2 linked regions of the Chlorobaculum tepidum TLS genome follow. The protein of the gene in region 1 interacts with the protein of each later gene in a pairwise test. Links are inferred from orthologs where the notes say so. Each region holds a gene or a part of one and is shown on either strand. Other genes may lie near its edges. The genes, in order: rfaD and menB.

Evidence for each region.
Region 2: the proteins of rfaD (region 1) and menB interact in binary tests that used the Escherichia coli proteins (3 or more experiments, as listed by UniProt). The link is inferred for Chlorobaculum tepidum TLS from one-to-one orthologs.

What each region holds. Positions count from the first base shown.
Region 1 is NC_002932.3:1,179,792-1,187,161, reverse strand. Bases 3,223-6,002 are described here. They hold rfaD (ADP-glyceromanno-heptose 6-epimerase), read right to left. Parts: upstream 5,222-6,002; coding sequence 4,223-5,221; downstream 3,223-4,222. Other genes in these bases: hisC (histidinol-phosphate transaminase), read left to right, coding at 5,938-6,002; AYT24_RS05680 (RNA polymerase sigma24 factor), read right to left, coding at 5,335-5,754; AYT24_RS05690 (PhoH family protein), read right to left, coding at 3,223-4,204. Also shown: AYT24_RS05715 (D-alanyl-D-alanine carboxypeptidase family protein), read left to right, coding at 40-1,521; AYT24_RS05710 (acyl-CoA thioesterase), read left to right, coding at 1,543-1,998; AYT24_RS05705 (Dabb family protein), read left to right, coding at 2,048-2,350; AYT24_RS05700 (4Fe-4S binding protein), read right to left, coding at 2,498-2,686; AYT24_RS05695 (4Fe-4S binding protein), read right to left, coding at 2,896-3,084; more of AYT24_RS05690, read right to left, coding at 3,215-3,222; more of hisC, read left to right, coding at 6,003-7,005; AYT24_RS05670 (RNA methyltransferase), read left to right, coding at 7,007-7,370. UniProt on the Escherichia coli protein: Catalyzes the interconversion between ADP-D-glycero-beta-D-manno-heptose and ADP-L-glycero-beta-D-manno-heptose via an epimerization at carbon 6 of the heptose.
Region 2 is NC_002932.3:1,741,802-1,752,587, reverse strand. What follows is about bases 4,651-7,592. They hold menB (1,4-dihydroxy-2-naphthoyl-CoA synthase), read right to left. Parts: upstream 6,563-7,592; coding sequence 5,738-6,562; downstream 4,651-5,737. Other genes in these bases: menH (2-succinyl-6-hydroxy-2,4-cyclohexadiene-1-carboxylate synthase), read right to left, coding at 6,678-7,505; menC (o-succinylbenzoate synthase), read right to left, coding at 4,651-5,741; menE (o-succinylbenzoate--CoA ligase), read right to left, coding at 4,651-4,662. In the rest of the region: AYT24_RS08385 (DNA-3-methyladenine glycosylase), read right to left, coding at 1-114; AYT24_RS08380 (ParA family protein), read left to right, coding at 225-1,022; AYT24_RS08375 (ParB/RepB/Spo0J family partition protein), read left to right, coding at 1,048-1,932; dapB (4-hydroxy-tetrahydrodipicolinate reductase), read left to right, coding at 1,976-2,725; AYT24_RS08365 (hypothetical protein), read left to right, coding at 2,727-3,242; more of menE, read right to left, coding at 3,286-4,650; more of menC, read right to left, coding at 4,650-4,650; AYT24_RS10565 (hypothetical protein), read right to left, coding at 7,617-7,826; AYT24_RS08335 (GNAT family N-acetyltransferase), read left to right, coding at 8,428-8,871; AYT24_RS08330 (DinB family protein), read left to right, coding at 8,938-9,456; menD (2-succinyl-5-enolpyruvyl-6-hydroxy-3-cyclohexene-1-carboxylic-acid synthase), read right to left, coding at 9,607-10,786. UniProt on the Escherichia coli protein: Converts o-succinylbenzoyl-CoA (OSB-CoA) to 1,4-dihydroxy-2-naphthoyl-CoA (DHNA-CoA).

The sequences.
Region 1 (7,370 bases):
CAACGGCTGGAGTGACTGCCAACAGAAGAATGTATCGCCATGTCAGCACGTATGTTAGACTCCTATGAGCCCTGGAAGCGGGGTGCAGGCAGTGAAATGGGGCGGCCGCATGGTCGTTTTTATGCCACAAGAAAAGTGCTTTTTACACTTCTTGCCTTTTTTGTTCTCACGTTGATTCCGCTCACCGCTTCTGCCAAAAGGCGGCCAGCCCCGGAGGGCGAAGATGCGGTTGCGGCCTATATCGTCAAGGAGACCGGCAGTCCGGAATTTTTGAAATCGAAGAATGCTGATACACCGCGTTCGCCTGCGAGCCTGACCAAGATCATGACCTGCCTGCTGGCTATCGAAAGTGGCCGCATGAATGATGTGGTGACGATTCCTCTTGAGGCGACGCAGGTCGAACCGACGCGAGCCGGTTTCAAGCCGGGAGAGCAGTTCAGGCTTCGAGATCTGGTGAAGGCTGCCATGGTCAATTCAAGTAACGATGCCGCTTTTGCCATTGCCATTCACCTCGGTGGCAGTCTCGATGCTTTTGTAGCAATGATGAATGCTCGTGCCCGCGCTCTCGGGATGAGCCATACCGTCTTCACCAATCCTGCCGGTTACGATCGGGGTATTTATGCTGGTAATCGCACGACGGCAAGGGACCTGGTAATTCTGACCGAACGTGCGATCAGGTTTCCAGAATTCAACGCGATTGCAAAGCTGGACAGGGTGGATTTCAACGAGCTTTCCACCGGTAAGATTTACAGTCTTCGCACTCACAACAAGCTCCTTGAACGTTACCCCTATTCCGTTGGTATCAAGACCGGTTATACCTCAATGGCAGGCCCATGCCTTATTGCAAGGGCGTTGAGGAATGGCAAGGATATGCTTGTCATTATGCTTTCTGCCCGGACGGATCGCTGGTCACTGGCGTCTACCATGTTCGATCAGGGTTTCGGGCTTGATGCAGGCCCGGTTCAGGTTGCGGAAACTGCTGAGAAATCTCCCCGCAGGGTTGCTGTTGACGCTCCGGAGGCTCCTCATTCAAGCGTGAGCGTCAGGCGCGCCCAGGCGCTTGAGGCACTGAGGCTCAAGGTCGAGAGCCGCCGCGGCCAATCCGCAGTAACGGAGATTCGCGGAATGAGCATGAATGTTCGGTCGTCAGGCGCGGACTCTTCGGTAAAAGCCCGCATGGAAAAGCGGAAAGCTTCTGCGGTCATCAAATTGCGCGGCAAGTCAAGCCGTGCTGACAGGATAGCGCTCAGGGCTGGCAAGAACGCTTCGGCCAGGAGGAAGCAACAGCTCGCAATGGCCCGGCAACGTAACCACAAAAACGGGGTCGTCCTGAAGTCTGCAAAGAAAAATGCTTCTGGCAATGTGGCTCTCAAGTCGCATAACAAGGCTCAGCGCTCTATCAAAACTGCCCGAAAGGGAGCGGTAAAGCGTTCGACTGCCGATGCAAAATCGGCAAAAAGCCGCAGCTGGAAAGAGGGGCTTTCTCTGTCGGAGAGAGCCGTTCGTTCTCCGAATGGTTGAGGGGAGCTGCATTTGAGAAGAGTGTTCATCCATACCTTTGAAGTTCCCGGATCGTCGATCGACGGATATGGGCATGTCAGCAATATCGAATATCTCCGGTGGATGCAGGATGGAGCTACCGCTCATACTGCTTCCGAAGGCTGGACGCTCGACCGTTACCGGCAAAGCCGGGCCATCTGGGTTGTGCGCCGCCATTCCATTGATTATCTCATGCCCGCATATGCCAGTGACCGGCTCGATCTGCACACCTGGATCGAGTGGGTCAGGGATTGTCAGTCGGTGCGCCGCTATTTGTTGACCAGAGAGGGAGACGTGCGTGCCCTCGCCAGAGCTGAAACCCTCTGGGTGTGTGTCGACCCGGAGTCAGGACGCCCGAAACGGGTGCCGGAAGACTTCATTCAGGCTTTTGAGCTGGTTGTCGGTGGCGAGGCCGAAGCGCTTCGTATCGTCGGCAAAGCGTCCGATTCAGCAAGCTGATTCAGTTTCCGACCGCAGTTTATGTCAATTTCCAGTCAAATATCGAGTCATGGTTAAGCATATCGTGATGTGGCGTCTCTGCGACGAGGCGCACGGTAATAGTGCTCAAGTTAATGCCCGCCTCATGAAGGAAAAGCTCGAAGCGCTATCCGGCAGAATTCCCGGACTGCTTTCGATCGAAGTGGGACTCGACTTCAGCTGTACCGACAGTTCTGCAGACGTGGTTCTCTATTCGGAATTTGCCAACAAGGCAGCTCTTGAAACTTACCAGAGTCATCCCGAACACGAAGCCCTCAAGCCCTTTATTGGAGGAGCAACGCGCGAACGGCGACTGGTGGATTACGAGTGCTGAATTATGACGTGCAGAAAACGGCGAGAAGCTGTTGCCTCGGTTGCATGAAAAAGCGTTTTTGTCTCTTCTTGGATTGCTTTTACAACCAATAAAAAAAGAGGCCCTTTCAACGGCCTCTTTTTTTATCTGGAAAACAGAGGGGGTGAATCAGCCCTGAACGATGCACTCTGCCGGGCAGACAGCAACGCAAGCAGGAGAGTCAGCAAAACCGGCGCACTCGTTGCAGGATGCGGCATCGATAACGTAGATCTCGCTGCCAGCGGAGATAGCGTTGGTCGGGCATTCGGGTTCGCAAGCACCGCAGTAGGTGCATTCTTCGGTGATATACAGTGCCATATTGACGACGTGCTTTGATAGTTATGAGAAAAAAAGAACAATTTTGATCAATTCTTTTAATATAAGCTTTTTTACAAGCCCGAAAACAAAAAAGTGATGATTATTTGAATAAAAATGCTGGCTAAAGGGCTGGAGAAAAAGATGTTGAAGATCAGGCCCGCCGTGCAAAATGGTTTTTGCTCTGAACGGCGGGTCTGAAGAAGCGGTGGCTATACCTTGATAATGCAGTCCACCGGGCAGACGGCCACACAGGCAGGCTCGTCGTGATAGCCGATACAATCCACGCATACATTCTCGTCGATCACGTAAATAGAGTCGCCAGCGGAGATCGCGCTGACCGGACATTCCGGCTCGCAGGCTGCACAGTAGGTGCATTCATCGGTAATACGGTGTGCCATGGTATCTCGGGTTTTAGTTGATGAGCTATTCGTAATGAAATCAGAGTAGATTTTTTTATCTGTACCATTGTGAACAGATACCTCCCGAAGGAGGGATTACTCTGCAACTGTTAAAACCTGAGCGTGAAAGTCAAAGTTCCGCCTCTTTTGGAGCGCCCTTTCGCAGCCCCTCTTCGTGATGTTCGTAGGCGTTGATGATATCCTTGACGAGGCGATGGCGTACCACATCCGACTTGTCGAGAAAAACGAAGCTGATGCCTTTGATCCCCTTGAGGATTTTCTGGGCGTTCATCAGTCCCGACTCCATCTCTTTCGGCAGGTCAACCTGGGTGACGTCGCCGGTGATGATCGCTTTCGAGTTGACCCCGAGCCTTGTCAGGCACATCATCATCTGCTTGCTCGAAGCGTTCTGGGCCTCGTCGAGGATGATGAACGAGTTGTTCAGCGTGCGTCCGCGCATGTAGGCAAGCGGCACGATTTCGATCACCCGGCGCTCAGTGAGGAACTTGAGCTTTTCGGCGGTCAGCATGTCCTGGAGCGCGTCGTAGAGCGGCCTCAGGTACGGGTCGATCTTCTGGGCAAGGTCGCCGGGCAGGAATCCAAGGCTCTCGCCTGCCTCAACCGCCGGGCGCGCAAGCACGATGCGTTTGATTTTTTTCGCTTTCCACGCGGCCACCGCGATGGCGACAGCAGTGTAAGTCTTTCCCGTGCCTGCCGGGCCGATGGCGAAGACGATATCATTTCCGGCGGCTTCGGCGACCATCCGACGTTGCCCGTCGGTTTTGGCCTTGACGACGTAATCTTTTGTTTCGACAATTACGTCCTTGTCTCCGGAAAGGGCTGCGGAAGGGTGGGAGACTGGTGAGAGCGCCAGACTGACGAGTGCGTTGACATCGTTTTCCAGCACTTCACCGTGCTGGTCGGCCAGGAAGATGATCTCCCTGAAAATCTTTTCGATGGCCGTCAGGTCAGGTTCGTCACCGCCGATGGTGATTTTCGCGCCTCGCGCGTTGATCCGAATGTCGGGGAACGCTTCACGAACTTTTTTTAGATAGCTGTCGTATGGCCCGAAAATGATGACGGGTTCGATCCCTTCGAATTCGATCGTTTTTTCAGTCAAAAGTTTTTTCCCGGTTTGTTATTGCCGTTCAAAAGCCAATGTATCAAGATGCGGCGAGGGTTTGCTCAGATAGTTCTGCACATAATCTCGCACTCCCTCTTCGAGCGGCGTCATCTGGCCGGTGTAGCCAGCCTGCCTGAGATGGGCAGAGTCCGCACAGGTATAATACTGGTATTTGTCCCGAATCGTTTCGGGCATATCGATAAACTCGATGCTGACGGGGCGATCCATCGCCGTGAAGGTTGCTATGACCAAATCCCTGAAGCTGCGCGCCTGCCCGGTGCCGATGTTGAACAGTCCCGTCGCCGAGGGCGTTTCGAGCAGCCATTGCATGATTTTCGTGCAATCCTTCACATAGACGAAGTCGCGCAGCTGCTCGCCATCGGCGTACTGTGGATTGTGCGATCTGAAAAGCCTTACCTTGCCATTGTCGCCGATCTGGTGGAACGCCTTGAAGACGACGCTGGTCATGTCCTCCTTGTGGTATTCGTTGGGCCCGTAGACGTTGAAGAACTTGAGCCCCGCCGCTTTTTCAAGGATGCCGTTGCGCAGCGCCCAGCAGTCGAACAGATGCTTCGAGTAGCCGTACATGTTCAGTGGTCTTAGCCGGTCGAGCACCTCGATGCCGTCACTGTATCCTTCGGAGCCGTCGCCGAAGGTTGCCGCGCTTGACGCATAGATAAAACGCACGCCCTTTTTTGCGCACCACGAGGCGAGCATCTTCGAGTATTCGTAGTTGTTGCGCAGCAGAAGGTTGGCGTCCTGTTCGGTGGTGGAGCTGATGGCTCCCATGTGAATCACGGCGTCGATTTTGGGCAGGCGGTCGTGTTCGAGCAGGTCGGGCAGGTCGTCCTTGTGAATGAAATCGGTGTAGCGTAGGCCCCGGAGGTTGAGCCATCTCCCCTCGGACGCTCTTCCGAGGTCATCGACGATGAGTACCTCATCGGTGCCGTTGCGGTTGAGTTCCCAGAGCATGGCGCTGCCGATGAACCCCGCGCCGCCGGTGATGATAATCATGCAAAAAGGTCAAATGGTTGACAGGCGAAAAAATATACGTCCGTCTCGCCGGAAAAGCAAAAGGCCAGCCCGTAAACGAGCTGGCCCTTTACCGAGGAGTATGTGGAGTGACGTCAGGCGGAAGCTCTCATGAGATTGTCGTGAGCGAAAAACTTGCGACCCCAGAAGAGCCAGAGTCTGACTGTATCGACGGGTTTTCCGATGATATCAGAGATCTGCGCGTGTTTCAACCCGGTCAGTTCTGACAGGAGCACCGAAAGCTTGATGTCTGCCGTCCACTGCTTCAGTGAATCGATCAGGCTGACACTCTCCTTCGTCGTTTCGTGCATGTCGAGATCGGCATGCTGGCCATACGTATCGAGATAACATTCGCGGAAAGTCTTGAGCACCTCGGTTTCCGGTGCTTTCAGGTCTGCATTCAGGCACGTGGTGTTGAGCAGTTCGCTGGATGCCTTCTCACTGCCGGTCATCCAGTAGGCAAGGCTGTAGATGTCATCGATCAGGTCCATCGGGGTTTTCTTGATCTCTATCATGGTCGCTCCTTGTTTGTTTGGATAAAGAGGATAATTTTTGTCCTTTTTTAATGTAGTGAAAAAAAATTCCCTGTCCAGTTTTTTTTTACGAAAAATGCAAAAAATCGTTTCTTGGATGGTGTTGCGACCAGTTTTATACTGGCACCACCTCTTAAGACGTCGAAAACCGGTAAATCAAGCATCATGAAAAGAGATCTCAGGACCATGCTCAATCCTGCCCTGGAGCATATCGAGACTTATAAGGTCGAGGGTGGCCAGGAGGCTGAGGTCAAGCTGAACCAGAACGAGAACCCCTTCGATCTGCCCTCGTGGCTCAAGGACAAGATTCTCGACCAGTTCCGCCATGAGCCCTGGAACCGCTATCCGGATATTCTGCCGTACCGGGGCATGGCGGCCTATGCATCGTTTCTCGGCGTGAAGCCGGAGTTGGTGATCATGAGCAATGGTTCGAACGAGATGCTCTACACCATCTTCATGGCCTGCCTCGGCGCTGGTCGCAAGGTGCTTATTCCAGAGCCTTCGTTTTCGCTTTACGACAAGCTTGCACGTCTTCAGCAGGCTGGGGTTGTCGAGGTGCCGATGCATGACGATCTCTCCTTTGACGTCGATGCGATCATCGAAGCCGCCAGGCGCGAGAAGGTCGATTTTATCGTGCTCTCCACGCCGAACAATCCGACCAGCAAGTCGCTGTCCCACGACGAGATCGAACGCATTGTCGAAGCTGCCGACGCCATTGTGCTGGTCGATGAAGCGTATGTCGAGTTTTCGCGTGAGCAATCGGCGCTCGACCTGATCGACCGCTACCCGAACCTGATCGTGTTGCGCACCATGTCCAAGGCGCTTGCGCTGGCCGGAATGCGTATCGGCTTTGCGATTGCCAATCCGGAGCTGCTGGCCGAAATCTCCAAGCCGAAGATTCCCTTCGCGTCGAGCCGACTGGCGGAAATCACTCTCATGGCTGTGCTCGAAAACTACTCACTCGTGACCGACGCCGTGCAGTACATCCTCGCCGAGCGCGGGCGCATCGAGGCGGAGCTGACAGAAATTCCTGGCATCCATACCTTCGAGAGCGACACCAACTTCCTCATCATTCGCGTCGCCAACGCATCCGAGGTGTTCAGGAAGCTCAAAAATGCCGGAGTGCTGGTTCGGAACGTGTCGGGATACCCGCTTATGGAGAACTGCCTCCGCTTCAATGTTGGTCTCAGGGAGGAGAACGACCGCCTGTTGGAACTGCTGAAAAAGCTCTGAGATGTCGGGTTTCAGGCAGTTGACGGGAGACGAGATGGGGCGGCTGACGCCCGAGGCCTATGCTGATTCAGCGCGGCATCCGGTGACGCTCATGCTGTACAATATCCGCAGCATGTGGAACGTCGGCGCCATGTTCCGGACAGCCGACGCGGCGGGCATCGATGAAATTGTCATCACTGGTTACACGGCCACGCCGCCCCGCAAGGAGATCGACAAGACCGCGCTTGGCGCGCAGGAGACAGTGCCCTGGCGACACTTTGCCGATCCGGTCGAGGCCATCACGGTGCTGAAAAGGGAGAGCAAAAAGATTTTCGGACTCGAAATCGCCGAGAACAGCCGAAGCTACAGTTCGCTGACGGCGGGCG
Region 2 (10,786 bases), 560 kb from region 1 along the record:
CCGTCCTTTGGTCACCCGGCCCGATACTTCGTGATGGACGAAAATCTTGCCGAGTAGCCGCTCGGCAAGCAAGATTGTTGGCATCTGGTAAAAATCGGCGCCAAGCCTTTTCATGGGTCGATATTCCTGTTTGCAAAAGTTTATGCAAGTATTATACTAATACAACGTGTCGCTGAAGAAGATTAACCGCTTGAATATTTTTCATTTCGCTGGCTACGGGGTACATGGGCAGAGTAATTGCGATTGCAAACCAGAAAGGCGGGGTCGGTAAAACAACCACCTCGGTGAATATTGCGGCTTCCATTGCGATATCCGAATTCAAAACGCTCTTGATCGACATCGATCCCCAGGCCAACGCTACCTCAGGTTTTGGTCTCGAAACCGGGGATGAGATCGAAAACACCTTCTACAATGTGATGGTGAACGGCGGGGAGATTCGCGATGCGATCAAGCCTTCCGGTCTCGAATACCTCGATGTTCTGCCCTCGAATGTCAACCTTGTTGGCATGGAGGTGGAGCTGGTCAATATGCGCGAGCGGGAGTACGTTATGCAGAAGGCCCTGAAGCAGGTGCGCGACCAGTACGATTACATCATTATTGACTGTCCGCCCTCGCTTGGTCTCATCACGCTCAATTCGCTCACCGCTGCCGATTCGGTGCTCATTCCGGTGCAGGCCGAGTATTACGCGCTTGAAGGTTTGGGCAAGCTGCTGAACACCATCAGCATCGTGCGGAAGCATTTGAATCCGAAGCTCGAAATCGAGGGGGTTCTGGTGACCATGTTCGATGCCCGGCTCAGGCTTGCGACACAGGTCGCCGAAGAGGTTAAGAAGTTTTTCAAGGAGAAGGTTTACAAGACCTACATTCGCAGGAATGTCAGGCTTTCAGAGGCTCCGAGTCATGGTATGCCGGCGCTTCTGTACGACGCCCAGAGCATCGGCTCGAAGGACTACCTCGATCTTGCGCAGGAGATTTTCGAGCGTGACGGCAACATCAGGAAATTCAAGGTTCGGCAGCAGTAGGTGGCCGTTTATTAATTGTGAGGATATGTCTAAAAAAGCACTGGGCAGGGGTCTGAAAGCACTGATTTCCGAAGAGGGCTTTGCAGTCGCCGAAAAAGCTGAAGAGACTGAAAAGATGCAGGATGGCGTCATCGGCAGCCTGCCAGTTGAAAAAATCAAGGTTAATCCTTTCCAGCCTCGCCAGGCCTTCGAGGAGACGGCGCTCAACGAGTTGCGCAATTCGATCATCGAAAACGGCGTAATCCAGCCGGTAACGGTCTGCCGCGATGGAGAGGGGTACCTGCTCATCAGCGGTGAACGCCGGCTGCGCGCGGTCAAGTCTGCCGGATTCAAGTTTATTCCCGCCTACGTCATCGAAGCGCACGAGGACGCCAGCAAGCTCGAACTCGCCCTCATCGAGAACATCCAGCGGGAAGACCTCAACGCCATCGAGGTCGCGCTTGCGCTCCGGAGCTTGGTGACCAAATGCAACCTCACGCAGGACGAGGTGGCCCAGAAGGTTGGCAAGAACCGCTCCACGGTTGCCAATTTCCTGCGTCTCCTGAAGCTTCCGCGCCAGATTCAGGACAGCATCCGCACTCGCGAAATCTCCTCCGGTCACGCCCGTGCGCTCATCAATCTGCCGAGCGAGCACCTTCAGCTCAAGGTGTGGCGTCAGATCATGGCACGGCAGCTTTCGGTGCGCCAGACCGAGGCGTTGGTCAACAACATGTTCAAGGACAAACCGAAAACGGCGAGTCCGGCTCCAGCACCTCGGGCGGTGCAGATCGACCAGATCGAGGCCCGCCTCAGGGAGCGGCTTGCCACCAAGGTCAGCCTTGTCGAAAAGAAGGGGGGACAGGGCGAGATTCACATCAAATATTTTTCAGGCGAAGATCTCGACCGGATACTCGAACTGATCGGTCAGTGAGTGCCTGGAGCAATTACCAGAAGTACAAAAACAAGCTGAGATTATGAAGATCACACTGGTCGGCAATGGCCGCATGGGCCGTCAGATAGCCGACGTCGTTGCCGCCTCGGGTGCACATGTCGTCAACCGTGTGCTCGATGTCAACGACACCATCGATGCCGCTGCGTTCAGCGGGTCGGACGTTATTATCGATTTTACCGTCAGGAGTGCATTTCTCGCCAACTATCCGGCGCTGATTGCCTCCGGTGTGCCGGTCGTGGTGGGCACCACTGGCTGGGACGACGTGATGCCGCAGGTTCGCGAAGAGGTCGTAAAGGCTAGGAGCACAATGCTCTATTCAGCGAACTACTCGCTTGGCGTCAACATCTTTTTCCGGACGCTGCGCGAGGCCGCGCGCCTGATTGCGCCGTTTGAGCAGTTCGATATCGCGCTTTCGGAGCAGCACCATACCGGCAAGGCGGACTTCCCGAGCGGCACGGCGATCAAGGCTGCCGATGAGATTCTGAACTCCAATCCCCGCAAGCGAACTATCGTTCGCGAGCTTCAGGAGGGCAGGAAATTGCAGAGCGACGAATTGCAGGTCGCCTCGATCCGCCTTGGCTCTGTGTTCGGGGTGCATTCCGCGATTATCGATTCGGAATCGGACACCATCGAACTGACTCACACGGCCAAGAACCGCACCGGTTTCGCTTCCGGGGCAGTTCGTGCCGCAGAGTGGCTTGTTCAGCGCCACGCTACGTCGCCGGGCTTCTACACGATGGATGATTTTCTAAACGATCTTTTTTCTGCCTGAAATGGTCGTCGAAACTGTGCCGGGTCGTCCATCGAAAGTATCGGCGCTGCTCGGCGGCGCGGTGCTGCTCGTGCTGACGACGACGCTGCCCTATCTGACCCTGATCAACGCATTTCTGTTTGCCGGTATCATAATTGCCGGCGCGGTGGCGGCGTGGTACTACATCATGCGTAACCAGATCCGCCTAGAGCCTGGCGAGGCTTTCGTGCTTGGCGCGATGAGCGGGTTTATAGGCGGCGCGCTGTCGGTGCTTGTTGCATACCTGCTGGAGAAGTGGTTCGGTTACATCCCCGGTCTCGAAAGTCTCCGGCTTCTGGTTGCATGGGCGACCAGCCTGGCTCCCGAGAACGCAGAAACGTTCCAGCAAATGCTGGCGATGGTGACTGCACCGAAAGACATTGCTCTCTCCGATCTGCTCGTGAGCATGATCCTGACCGGTATGTTCTACGCTCCCTTCGCCGGTCTTGGCGGTCGTGTGACGGTGTTTTTCCTGAAGCGGCAGGCAAGAAAGAGGTGACGGGTGACATGTGATGTGCAGGGGCGACCGGTTGGTCGCCCTTTTACTTTTCAGCCAGCTTGCGGTACCAGCTTCGGTCGATCTTGGCTGAGCCGGGGATGGTCTGCCACTCCTGAATGCGATGAAACGCCACCGGTGTTTTGAGCTTGCCGATCGTGCTTTTCAGGCTGGCGATGATTGTGGCATCGTCAGGCGAGTCGCTCCGGGCTTTGATCCACGCTACCGGTCTCATGCCGTACTCGGCGTCGGGCGCTGGAACCACCACGGCCTCTTCGATGCCTACGATCGATGTCAGCGCTTTTTCGATCTCTTCGGGGTGGATGTTCTCGCCGCCCGAGATGAACATGTTGTCCTTCCTGCCGAGTACGGTCAGCCGCGCGTCCCCCGACAGTTCACCCATGTCGCCTGTGTGGAACCATCCATTTTTGTCTCGCGCCTCGCGCAATTCTCCATTATCGAGATAGCCCATGAAAAGGCACTCGCCTTTGACGAGAATTTCGCCGTCCACTGAAATTGCAACCTCACGGTAAGGGAGCACCACACCGCTGTCGCCCCGCGCCTTGGTGACTGGCGTGGGCGAGGTTGTGACCTGCGTGCTCATTTCGGTCGAGCCGTAGGTGAGGTAGAGCGGTACCCGTTCGCAGATCGCCTCGCGTAGAAGCGGGGCGCTGACCGCGCTGCCTCCGAGCAATAACGCCCTGAGGCTTCGCAGGCGCTCCGGGCCGCCGTCGGCGCGGAGCATCCGGTAGAGCTGCGTCGGCACGAGCGAGAGGTGCGTGACGGGGAAGTGTGTGAGAGACTCAGCAAGCGCCGCATCAGGCGACGGCACGGCCAGCGCGCCGCCTCCGAGGAGGCATTTGAAAAGCATCGAGTAGCCGCCGACGTGGTAGAGCGGGAGCGAAAGCAGCCAGCAGTCGCCCGGCCCGAAGGGCAGGTTTTGCGCGGAACCCATCGCGCTGTGGTAGTGGTTTGAGAGGCTGTGCACGGCGGCTTTCGGCTTGCCGGAGCTGGCCGAGGTGTGGATGACCGAGACGGGCCGTTCCATCTCCGTCGCGGCGGTGAAGGTCGCGCCCGTCCGGGCGATCGCGTCGGCGACGAAGGCGTCGAGCTTTGCCGCGTCGAGCGTCATCGCCGGATTCAGCCGCGCGAGCACGCCCTCGATGTGATTTGCCGGAAACCGGTGGTTCACCGGCGCGGCGACGGCGCCCATGCGCATGAGCGCCATCAGCGAGAGCACGAGCGCCGGGCTGTTCGGCGCGACAAGCGCAACGATGTCGCCGCGCCGGATGCTGCTCGCTTCGAACGCAGTGGCGATGCGAGCCGTGTCGCCATCGAGGTCGGCGAAGCTCCAGCGCCGTTCGTCGGTGATGAGCGCGGGTTGGTCGCCGAAGGTTTGTGCGGCCTGGGTTACAAGCTCCATGACTTGACGGTTTCGATCATGTCGGGTCTCACGCGCAAGCTGTCGCGCCATGCGGCTGCGGGATCGGCGAATCCGTCCGGCGTGGCGAAGGGTGTGGCGGTGAGGTCGCGGGCGAGAAAGCTCGCCGTGTCGAGACCTGATGCCGCCGGAGCTGGCGACGAGACGGCGGCCATGAGCGCGTAGAGCCCGAGGCTGACGCTGCTCTCGAAAGCTGAGCTGTAAACCGCCTGCAACCCCATCCGGTGCGCTTTGGCCGCAAGGTCGAGCGATTTCGCGATGCCGCCGATGCAGTTCGGCTTGAGCACGAGCGCGCCGAGTGGGTCGGGGCCGATCTCGTCGAGCAGCTCCGGGCGCTGCCAGAGCGACTCGTCAAGCGCCGACGGCAGACCGGTAGCGGCGTGGAAGTCGGAAATCAGCGCCGCATCGGTCAGCGGCTCCTCGATGTAGGCGACGCAACCCGGCGGCAGGGCTTTGCCGAACGCGACCGCCTCGTCGAATTCGAGCGACTGGTTGGCGTCGAGCCGCAGCTCCGCCTTGTCGCCGAAAGCCTCGTGCAGGGCGCGGATGCAGGCGACGGCTCCGTCGAGCTCTCCTTTGCGCACCTTCAGCTTGAAGGCGCGGAATCCCTCGGCGTAGCGCTTCGCTGCGCGGTTGAGCACGGCTTGCGGATCCCCAGCTAGCAGCGCGTTGACAGGGATTTTCGATGCTGGAGGGAATTCGTCAGTGAAAGACGGAAGCGAGCTGCGCTCAGTCGCTTCGAGGTTGATGAGCGCCATCTCGATACCGGTCGTCACCGACGGTGGCAGCGCTGCCTCGTCGAGCAGGCGTTGCCGACCATCGGATGCGTTCCAGTCGAGTCGTGAAAGTTCGGGAATGAATGTGGCAAGAGCCTGCAAGGCCTCGTCGAGTGACTCCGTGTGCAGACCGATGAGGGGGGCGACTTCGCCATACGCTGTCACCCCCTCACTTTTCAGGCGCAGGAGCAACCCCTGGCGTCTGGCGAGAAGCACTCCTCGGACGGTGACCGGCGCGGTGAAATCCATTTCATACCGGCAGATGTCGGCATGAAGCGGCTTCACGGGCGTTTCGGGAACTTGCTGAAATCGGGTTTGCGCTTCTCGACGAAGGCGTTGCGGCCCTCCTGTCCCTCCTCGCTCATGTAATAGAGCAGGGTGGCGTTGCCCGCAAGCTCCTGCAACCCAGCCTGACCGTCGCAGTCGGCGTTGAGCGCGGCCTTGAGGCAGCGGATGGCGAGCGGCGAGTTGGCGAGAATTTCGCGGCACCACTGGATGGTCTCTTCTTCAAGCTTTTCGAGTGGCACGACGGTGTTGACCAAGCCCATGTCGAGCGCCTCTTGCGCGTTGTACTGGCGGCAGAGGTACCAGATTTCGCGGGCCTTTTTTTGACCGACCAGACGCGCCATGTAGCTCGCGCCCCAGCCGCCGTCGAATGAGCCGACGCGTGGGCCGGTCTGGCCGAAACGGGCGTTTTCCGCCGCGATGGTGAGGTCGCAGAGCATGTGCAGCACGTGGCCTCCGCCGATGGCGTAGCCCGCCACCATTGCGATGATCGGCTTCGGGCAGGTGCGGATGTCGCGCTGGAAATCGAGCACGTTGAGCTTGTTCACGCCTTTTTCGTCGGCGTATCCTGCGTTGCCGCGAATCTTTTGGTCACCGCCGGAGCAGAACGCGAGGTCGCCCGCACCGGTCAGGATGATGACGCCGATCTGGCTGTCGTTACGCGCATCCTGAAGCGCCTCGATCATCTGATCCACCGTCTGCGGGCGGAACGCATTGCGCCGCTCCGGTCGGTTGATGGTGATTTTGGCGATCCCTTCTTCGGTCTTGTGGTAGAGAATGTCGGAGTACTCTCCGGCTGTAATCCAGTTGACTGTGCTCATATCTGAAATCTCGATGGTAGTTGATGAAAATCGGCGTTGCCCCGGCTCTACAGGCAAAAGAGCTGAAATATAAACAATCCCCGTTGATTAGAGAGGCGTGACGGCGGAATGGGACTTACAGGTCATCGTGGGAAATGCTGTTGTGGGGATGCGTTTCGATAAACCGCTCCACGCTCGCAAGAAAACGCTCCGGCTCTTCGATGTGCAGCGTGTGGCCGCAGTGTTCGAAGAGTTCGAGGCTTGAGGATGGGCAAAGTTCAACCACCTGCTTTGCGATATCCACGTACTTTGCATCCTTTTCGCCGACGCAGAAAAGCATCGGCAGGCGGTTGCCGGGGAGTTTGTCCCAGAACGATGGCTGATTGCCCGTGCCGAGCAGGCGCAGCGCGCGGGCGAGATTTTGCGGTGTACCCTGCTTGCGTTGCGCCTCGACCTCGCGGAACAGCGAGTGGCTTTTCAGCGTCGAAAAAAGCGGCTGGTCGTACCAGAACCCGATGAACCCCTCGAAATTCCGCTCGATCTTGCGGGCGATTCCCTCGTCGCTTTTTCGGCGCGATGCTCGCTTTTCGTCCGTCTGTAGTCCAGGCGACGACGACACGATTATCGCCTTCGAGAACAGCTCCGGATAGAGCAACGCCAGCGCCAGTCCGATCCGGCCGCCCATCGAATAGCCCACCAGCACGCACGGCTCCGCGCGCAAACGCCGGATATTGCTCTTCAGCGCTTCGACTGTCTGCATGAAAAACAGCTTCGGATCGCCATCCGCCGGAATTCCCGCCTCACCATGACCCGGCAGATCGACGAGGATGCTGCAAAAGCGATTCTCAAGCTTTCGGGCAAATGAAAGCCAGTCGCTTCCTGAGCCGAGGAAGCCGTGCAGAAACACGATTTTCGGTAGCGCCGGGTCGCCGACGGTGGTGAGGTGGAGGGAAATGGTGGTCATTGCTGTGGTGATTTCAGGCCGTTCGCTTTTTTGCTAATATATGACAACGCCACAAAGAGCTGTTTTTTTTGAACCCGGAAACTGCACAGTCTCATGGGCAACACAGAGTGATTACCGTACCGGCAAGATTGTCGAGGGGATCAAAAAGGCTGAAATGGTTCTCGACAACCGGGTGGCGGTTGCAGCTGGCGATTGGGTTTGCCGGGTGTTGCATCCGGCGTCGCCGGAGACGCAGACGGTGTTTCTCGATGAACTTGCCGAGGCGATGGCTGGTTCCGGAAAGGCGGAGGTCGTAACGGTAGCGGAAGCTGTCGAGATCATCTCGGCAGTCTCGTCACCGTATTTATCGCCTCGATGGTTAGCGGCAAATATCTCGAACGCTACGCGGCCTGGCCGAGGGACTGCGTTTTCTGCAAGGCTGAGCGAGCCGGGATCAATTGGTTCGGTTTGTCTCGGGACTCTCTGATTTGAAACGCTTCTTCTAATGGCTTCCGATCTGCCTTTTGTCGAATATGCCTGCGAGCAGATGGGGCGGCGGGCGCGATCACGTTCTGCAAGATGTTCGGCGAGTACGCGATCTACCGCGAGGGGAAGGTGGTGGCGCTGGTGTGCGATAACCGGCTCTTTGTGAAGGCGACCGTTGCCGGGCGGGAGGTTGCCAGGTCGCTTGCCGAATCCCGCCTTATCAGGGAGCGAAGCCGTATCTGCTGGTTGGGGAAGAGCTTGAGGATCGCGAGTGGCTCTCGAACCTCATCCGGGTGACGGAACGGGAGTTGCCTGAGCCGAAGGAGCGCAAAAAGAGGTTTCGGTAATCGCCCCGTCGAGGGTTGGCGATCAAACCGCAGAGCGCCATTTAACACCTAAAGTCAGCTAGAGTATATCAGCGTTGCAGAATCGATTCACGATCAACAAGGCAACCGTTGTGGATGTTGAAGCGGTGGCTTCGATGGTTGGCGAGTTGCTGTCGGAGATCATGCAGGCCATCGGCGTTCCGGTGTTCGACGTCGCTTCCGATGAAACGGCGGCGCGTCTCCGGGACTTTCTTGAAACCGGACGTTATGTGGTGTTCGTGGCTGTCGATGGACGTGATGAGCCGGTTGGTTTCATCGCGCTGTACGAAAGTTGCGCCCTCTATGCCGGAGGTGTTTTCGGTACTATTCCCGAGCTGTATGTACGTCCGGAGTGCCGCGGTCTGGGGGTTGGGCAAGGGCTGCTGAAGGCGGCCAGGGAGTTCGGAAAGTCTTGTGGCTGGAAGCGTCTTGAAGTCACCACTCTACCACTGCCGGAGTTCGACCGGACGCTTGCCTTCTACGAACAGGAGGGGTTCGAGCTGACAGGCGGCCGCAAATTGAAGGTGTTACTCTGAGACCGTATCGCGAAAGTTCGACGATACATTCAGAAAAATTTTTTTTCATGGATCAAGCGGTTTGTTATGGACGCCCTATCTCTGCTCATCGATCAGTTCCGCCACATGGCCTGGGCGGATGCGCTGGTTTTGACTACGATTATCGCCAGCCCTGAGGCTGAACGGGATGGCTACATCCTTGGCAAGCTGCGCCACTTGCATGTGGTGCAGAAGATTTTTCTCGATGTTCTGCGAAACAGCCCGATCAATCCTCAGGAAACGAACGATCTCGATGTCAAGGCTTTGTCCAATTTCTCGCAGGATGTTCACGTTGGGTCGATGCGCTTGCTCGCCGCGCTGACTCCGGTGGAGCTGGAGCGCGTCATCAAATTGCCGTGGTCGAAGACGGCCACCAAAAAGCTCGGCTTCGAGGTGGCCGAACACTCTCTCGCTGACGCGCTTGTGCAGGTTCCAGAGCACAGCGCCTACCATCGCGGCCAGATCGCCGCCCGGCTTCGCGAGCTTGGCGTCGATCCACCCATGACCGACTACATCGCCTGGATATGGCGGCACAAGCCGGACGCGGCGTGGCCCTGTTCAGCTTGATCTTATTGCTTTGAATTACTGTGAGCTGCCAAAGACAGCCGCCAATTTCCATCTCCCGTCCTACCTCGCCCGCATGGGCTTTGAGGGCGATCCGTCGCCTGGTTTCGCTACGCTGAAGTGTTTTTCGCTGATATGCTCTGAATGACCGTTTTACCGGGAGCAGTCAGCTTTTTCAAAAACCGGGTCGAGTCGCGCCTTGAGCGAGCGGTGCAGAAGGAGGTTTTTCTCCCGGTCGCTTCTGATTTCGATGATGAGGCTTTTTTTTGTTGTGAGCGCTTCTGCGTAGAGCTGTGTGAAATCGCCGTTTGTCTCCGGGCAGGCGTAGTCGATGCCGAAGGTGCGGGCGGCGGATTCGATGCTGAAGTTCTGCGGTGTGGCAAAGCACTCGTCGAGCCGGTCGGTCTGCGAAGCGATGGGCAGGAAGGAGAAAATGCTGCCGCCGTGGTTGTTTAGCACGATGACGATGAGCGGGTTCCACGGGTGGTTGAGCAGGCAGAGGGCGTTCAGGTCGTGCAGGAAGGAGATGTCGCCGATGAGCAGCGTCGTCGGTTTGCCGAGGCCCGCCGAGAATCCGGCGGCGGTCGAGATGATGCCGTCGATGCCGCTGACCCCCCGGTTGAGCGCCACCTGCAATGGTTTCTGCGCTACTGGCGCGGCGTACAGATCCATGTCTCGCGCGGGCATACTGTTTGCGACGAAGAGCGCGTGCCCGTCTCCGGCGAGCGATGAAACGATGCGCGGCGCGGAGATTTCGCTGACTGCAAGCTCCGGCACGCAGGCCATTTTATCGATTATACCGGAGGCTGCTGAAAATGCGTCGCGGCATCTGATGCCCGGCACCGGCTCTCGGCACCCTTCGAGCGCCGAAGCGACGGCTGCGGGCGAAGCTTCGAGAGTCAGCGTGACGTTGTGGTCGGGGTCGAAGCGTCCGGGATGCTCACGGACAACCACGTAATGCAGGGGCGGCTGTTTCCGCAATGCCATGGCGGGCTGCTTGCCGATGACATGGCCACCGAAATGGATTACTACATCGGGCTGAAAGCGCTCGACGAAGGCTTCATTCTGGAAGGCGAGCTGCCAGGGCGTGCAGTCCGATGAAAGCCGGATGCCGGAGGTGAGATCAGCGAAGAGCGGCACACCGAGCGATTCGGCTAGCGCCGCTACTGCCTCGCCATCCGCCGCGTTCGACATGCTTCCGGCCACGAACAGCGGCCGTTCAGCCTGTGCAAGTAACTCCCGCAGCGTCACGATACTCTCTGCGCTTGGTTCGTGCAGCGGACGCGCGAAGCGGCTCCACGGTTCGCCGGAGGCCTGCCACGTTTCGAGCGGC